2 regions of the Pseudoalteromonas sp. BMB genome follow, and region 1 is predicted to be linked to the other one. Evidence: predicted binding sites of a transcription regulator. Region 1 holds the regulator's gene; the other holds the start of a gene.
The links. The regulator ArgR, encoded in region 1, controls arginine synthesis, uptake and breakdown. The targets are predictions, from matches to a motif close to ANTGAATANNTATTCANT.
Positions count from the first base shown of each region.

Region 2: BB427_RS09665 (aspartate aminotransferase family protein) is a predicted target of ArgR. The motif match lies at 1,967-1,984, and genes of this name have one in related genera.

Region 1 is NZ_MBQA01000204.1:88,339-91,685, reverse strand. It holds gene BB427_RS20915 (SPFH domain-containing protein) at 1-643, opposite strand, end outside; gene BB427_RS20910 (OB-fold-containig protein) at 727-1,338, opposite strand; gene argR (transcriptional regulator ArgR) at 1,741-2,208, opposite strand; gene mdh (malate dehydrogenase) at 2,450-3,347, shown strand, end outside.
Region 2 is NZ_MBQA01000157.1:27,029-30,375, forward strand. It holds gene BB427_RS09655 (anthranilate synthase component II) at 1-318, shown strand, start outside; gene BB427_RS09660 (HDOD domain-containing protein) at 532-1,707, shown strand; gene BB427_RS09665 (aspartate aminotransferase family protein) at 2,065-3,276, shown strand; gene astA (arginine N-succinyltransferase) at 3,344-3,347, shown strand, end outside.

The sequences.
Region 1 (3,347 bases):
TTTGACGTGAGGTCTTTTCGGTAATACGGCGAATACCCTCAGCGTCAAGAATGTTATTTGGATCTAACTTGTCGATTGAGGTTTGTTCAAGATAGTCAATTGCCACATCTTCTAACGTATAGCCAGATAAATCTTGTCCAATCACTTCTTTAATAGAATCTCGGAACTCATTACGATGTGTAAATAGCTCCTCAAAATTCATGCGCTTACCAACGGTTTTTAAGGCTTCGGAGAATTTTGCCTCAAATAATGCTTGCAAGGTTTCTGGTGCCGATGCGCGGGCACAGCCAACTTGTTTCGCAACGCGTAGGATGTCTTCTTTATTTTCGTTTACGCGAATGTAAAAAGTGATGGCGATGTCAGCACGGATATTGTCTTTACAGATCAGGCCGCTATTTTCACGACGCTCCAATACCATGCGGTTAGTTGAAATATCCATGACTTCCATTTTATGGATCACAGGCAGCACAATGCCGCCCGTAGTCGTAACATCCGGCTCGTTTTTCATCTTGTTGATGATCAATGCCTGACCTTGTTCAACCTTGCGGTAGAACTTTCCAATCAGAAGTAGAATGGCAAAAATAATGACGATGGATATGCCCACGATTGCGAGCACCGGTCCGAGGTTGTTTAGAAATTCCATGTTTTTTCCTGCGTTGCGCTATGTTGTTTGAGTTGGTATTAGCTATGCCAACTCGTTCCTAAATTCCGTTATTTTTCGTACTATTACCAAGGTTTAGCCACAATCGTGTAGCTATGTGTAAGGGTGTCATGTTCGATAAGTAAGGCACTGTCTCCTAGTGTGAAAGTGTTATCTTCATCTGAGCGCACTTCGATGAGTTGCTCTGTTCCTTGAATATATACTCTGGCTTGACCAAACGTGTTGCTAACTCTTGATGTTGCAATAACGCATTCGAGCCCAACCAGCGCTTGCTTTGATGTGGTTTCTTGGCTTTCGAAAAAGCGTCGTAGTGGCCTTACAATGACGGCGGTTAGTGGTAATGCTGCAATGAGGCTGGCAAGCATAAATACCGTGCCCATCAGGTAGTAAAAAATGCCATTGCCCAGTAGGTAAGCAAAAAACTGTTGCACATAGATACTGATAATCCAGCCCAGCGCGATGATTAAACTCAATGAAATACTGACAGGGACGCCGCCAAAAGCGACTTCCCAAAAAGAACCAGAACTTGCGCCTTCGGCTTCAATATCAACATCGCCTTCTAAGATATCGATATCAGCAAAACCGAGTAAAGCAATTAACCAGAACAACAGCACTATGAGTAATAGTGTTGAAAAAATAACAGTGGGAAACGTAAATGCAGTATTTAAAAATTCCATTGCTGATCCTAGTTCCTTGTATTTCCTTTTAAGCGGTTAAGTCAGTGAATTGTCCACTCAGCGCCGCAAGGTGTCTTTGTGTTTATCAAGCGGTGAGTTCCGCATCATAGAATGTGAGATGATTGAGTGAAGCGAATAGCGTTCGTGTCCGGTAAGACGGAGACACTGTAGGAAACAAATCCGAGAAGCTAATCAATCAGCTTAAAAACCATCCATGCGTAGTGAGAAAACCTCACATGCGTTTCTAAAGTTGCCACAATTAGACATATTATGTCAAACGTTTTTTGCTGTAAAGATAAGCAATTTATTCTGTTTATCGTGATAGTGGGGAAGCGTGTTCGTAGAAGCTAGAGTATCAGAGTATGTGCTAACCTGTGAGTTAGCACCGATAAAAATAATAGACTAAACGTTATCGAACAGGGTTTTTACTTTATCTAAAGTAACGTCGATTTCAGATACTTTGGCAGGGGCAATAAAAATCGTGTCATCGCCAGCGATGGTACCTAATACGCCGTCTGCGGTGCCTAATGAGTCAAGTAGTCTCGCAATTAACTGTGCAGCACCTGGACTGGTTCGAATAATAATCATCATTTCGTTGTGCATAATATCAACGACTAACTGACGTAAAGGGCTTTTTGCTGTTGGCACGCTCATTTCAGCGGGTAAGCAGTAAACCATTTCTTGCTTGGCATTGCGGGTACGCACAGCACCAAACTTGCTCAGCATGCGCGACACTTTGCTCTGACTGACGTTGTCAAACCCTTGTTGTTTTAGAGCATCAACAATTTCACCTTGAGAGCCAAAGTTTTCTTCTTTTAAAATGGCTTTAAATGCTTTGATCAGTGCTTCTTGTTTTTCTTGCGGCTGCATAGTCTGTCTTCTTTTACGGCTAATCTTTAAATTCTACACAAAACCGCCGAGATTCCCAAATTTGCGCGATCAAAATGGCAGCCGTAAAGCATAAGTGTACAAAGTGTCGCGATCTTTACACTTTTATTTAAGACATTAGTCAAAAAATCTCGAAAATAACCGTGATTAATTTGTGTTTAACAGCGCTTTTCATTATCTTTACTGCACACTCAATTCCACCTTCAAATTATGGAGAATTCAAATGAAAGTTGCTGTATTAGGTGCCGCTGGCGGTATCGGTCAAGCTCTATCTTTATTGCTTAAAAATGGTCTTCCAGCTGGCTCTGAGTTAGCGCTTTATGACGTTGCACCTGTTGTACCTGGTGTTGCAGTTGACTTATCTCACATCCCAACTGCGGTAAAAGTAGCGGGTTATGGTAAAGACGACCTAGACCCAGCTCTTGCTGGTGCTGACGTAGTGCTTATCCCTGCTGGTATGCCTCGTAAGCCTGGTATGGACCGTGCTGACCTATTCAACGTTAACGCAGGTATCATCAAGACACTTGCTGAAGGTATCGTTAGAAGCTGCCCTAAAGCACTTGTTGGTATCATCACAAACCCAGTAAATGGCACGGTACCAATCGTTGCTGAAGTGTTCAAAAAAGCAGGTACTTATGATCCAGCTCGCGTATTCGGTGTAACAACGCTTGACGTTATCCGCGCTGAAACTTTCATCGCAGAGCTTAAAGGTCTAGACGTTGCTGAAGTTAAGATCCCAGTAATTGGTGGTCACTCAGGTACTACAATTCTACCTCTACTTTCTCAAGTTGAAGGTGTTGAGTTCACTGACGAAGAAGTTGCTGCACTAACGACTCGTATCCAAAACGCGGGTACTGAAGTGGTTGAAGCTAAAGCGGGTGGCGGTTCAGCTACACTTTCAATGGGTGCAGCAGCAGCACGTTTCTGCTTCTCACTAGTGAAAGGTCTACAAGGTGAAGAAGTACTTGAGTACGCATACGTTGAAGGTAACACAGGCGATGCAACATTCTTTGCACAGCCAGTTATCCTTGGTAAAAACGGTGTAGAGAAGTTACTTCCTTACGGTGAGCTAAGCGCGTTTGAGCAAAAAGCAAAAGACGACATGCTAGCGACACTTGAAA
Region 2 (3,347 bases), on a different contig from region 1:
CTAGGTGGTAAAGTCATTCGAGCAAAACAAGTGATGCATGGTAAAACGTCTCAAGTGCACCATAACAATATGGGTGTATTTCAAGGTCTGCCATCATCATACGAAGTATGCCGCTACCACTCTTTGGTTGTTGAGCAAAGTAGCCTGCCAAATGCTCTAGCCGTAACGGCTTGGACACAGACACAAGAGGGTGAACGTGATGAAATTATGGGACTCTTGGCTGCCGATAGAGCACTAGAAGGAGTGCAATTTCACCCAGAAGCTATCCTCACGGAACACGGCTTAGCATTACTTGATAACTTTATAAAACGCTTCTAAAGTTTAAACAAAACCAACAGAATTTCGCCTAGGTGTAATATATCCATATTCGCTGCGCTTTCGTTGGTTAGACTGGCTTTTGATATATAACTTTTTGATTCTATTGTGCGCAATATCAAATCATAATATTGCTTTTACTGGTATAATACTAATCAGTAAGACGATTCTGTTGAGTGCTTAACTCAGTGTTTTTCTTTTAGATAAGTAGCATGCATGACGCAAGAAAATAAGCAAATTAGAATGGCACAAGCGCTATCCGAGCGTGCCCATGACCTCCTTATCAGCCTCAACTTTGCGCAGAAGCAAATAGGCTATATCCATACATTTGATATTAGCTACGGTGAGAATATTGCACAGCGCACTATGCTAGAGGTGGAAATTGCTGCGGCTGCAAAACGCCAAGAAAGCAGCACAAGTCATCATAAATATATTGCCAAAGCGAGTAAGCATCTACATTCCGTTATCGAAGAAGCTATCACAAAGCAACTGCATGACCTTGATAACATCTATCATGAAGTCATTGGCATTCAAGACTCCGTTCCTGCGATCTTAGATATTCTAGCCGTGCGCTCAGCTTCGGTTGGGCGTTTAGAACCTTTGGTCAATGACTTAAGTTGGTTGGGTCGTGAGCTGGTTTCGCTAGTCAACTTGCCACAGTATCGCAAAAAAAACAGTAAAGGCACGTCCATTAAGGTCGACACGCCGGCATTAGCATTAAGGTATTTAGGCCTTGAGAACTTGCAAATGGTGATCCCGACAATGGCGGTAAGACACTGGATGCCGCATGCTACAGAACCATTTGGCTTAATGAAGCGTAAATTACGCGAGCTGAGCATGAGCACAGCCATTGCGGCAAAAGAGCTGGCACCATTTTTTGGGGTAAAAGAACAGCATGCGTTTACTTTAGGCATGTTACTAGAGCTTGGGAAAGTGGCCTTGATCCGTCTTTATTTACGCACCTTCGAAAAAGTGTGGCAAGCCAAGGTACAAATAGCACGAGACAAAAAGCAAAAAGACCTACACACCGCATTAATGGAGTTATCTCCTGATCCATTATTTTTACGTAACTTGTTGATAGAACATTCGGCAGAGATTTCACGTAAGCTAATTGAAAAAATGGAGTTACGTTATTTGCCCTTTAATGCCGTCATGGAAGAGTATGCGCAAACTTATCTACCAAATGCGCATAAAAACATTGCCGACCCATTACCTTTGACACAAGTGATGCAAAAAGCCTATGGCTACGCACAACTACTTGTTTTAAAAGATAGTCAGTTAATTGAAGATGACGAAGCCGAGATTTTGCTCAATCATTTAGAACTTACCGAGGAAATGCGTCAGCAATTGGCAAAATGTGCGTTCCATAACCTGCAGTTGACGATTTTGTAAAAAAAATTGAAATTTTTTTTGCGACTATTCATTCAAAACCTAATCTTAAATGATCTGTGCAAGGCTGCACGGCGCTTGCTTTGCCCTAAATATCTGCCCTAGATAGTTATTCACTTGAGTTGAGAATATATGTTAAACCCTTGAATACTAAGGGCTGAGAACGTGGTATAAGTGAGACAAATGGCGCTTTTTCTGGAATAATGAGCGTATGAATTTTGTGCCATCAAGGGGCGGGTCAAAATACATAGCACCGAATTGGTGTGAATAAATATCCTATCAAGTGGCGGCAACGCGCCGACCTCCAAAAGGAAATGACTCCTTGTTTGCACTTTCACTCACCAAATATGAGGAAATAAAATGACTATCAATCGTGAATTGTTTGACGACGTAATGGTACCTAACTACGCACCTTCAGCGGTAATTCCAGTGAAAGGTGAAGGTTCTCGAGTATGGGATCAGGAAGGTCGTGAGTACATCGACTTTGCTGGTGGTATCGCAGTTAACTGTCTAGGTCATTGTCACCCAGCTTTGGTGGGCGCGCTTAAAGAGCAAGGCGAGAAAATTTGGCATCTGTCTAACGTGATGACTAATGAGCCTGCACTACGTTTAGCGAAAAAGCTAACTGATGCGACGTTCGCAGAGAAAGTCTACTTTGCAAACTCTGGTGCAGAAGCGAACGAAGCGGCGCTTAAGTTAGCACGCCGTTGGGCACTAGATAAGTTTGGTGCTGAAAAGTCGCAAATCATCTCTTTCAACAAAGGTTTCCACGGCCGTACTTTCTTCACTGTAACTGTAGGTGGTCAAGCTGCATACTCTGATGGCTTTGGTCCAAAGCCGGGCGACATCGTTCACACAGACTATAACGATTTAGCGGCATTTGAAGCGCTTATTTCAGACAACACTTGTGCCGTGATGATGGAGCCGCTACAAGGCGAAGGTGGTATCATTTCACCAACTTCTGAGTTTGTAAAAGGTGTTCGCGAGCTGTGTGACAAGCACAATGCGCTACTTATTTTTGATGAAGTGCAAACTGGTGTTGGCCGTACTGGTGACTTGTATGCATACCAAGGTTTAAACGTAACCCCTGATATTTTAACAACGGCTAAAGCGCTTGGCGGTGGTTTCCCTATCGGCGCGATGATCACAACAACAGAGATTGCTGCGCACCTAAAAGTAGGTACTCATGGTTCTACATACGGCGGTAACCCGCTGGCGTGTGCGGTTGCAGAAGCGGCATTTGACACAGTAAACACAACAGCTGTACTTGATGGCGTAAAAGCAAAAGAGCAGCTGTTCCGTGAACTACTAAACGACATCAACGAAAAGTACAACGTATTCACCGAAGTACGTGGTAAAGGTCTATTGCTTGGTGGTGTAGTCACTGAAAAGTACGAAGGCAAAGCAAAAGAATTCTTGGTTGAAGGTATCAAGCAAGGCGTGATGTCACTTGTTGCAGGTGCAAACGTAGTACGTTTCACTCCATCTCTTGTTATTCCAGAAGCTGACATCCGCGAAGGGATGGCACGCTTCGAAAAAGCCGTTGCTGCGGTAGTTGCTAACAACGCTTAATACTGGTTGCAAGGTCACCTTTTGGTGGCCTTGTTGTTATCCACATTTTTGAGGAGTAAGCGGGCTCATGA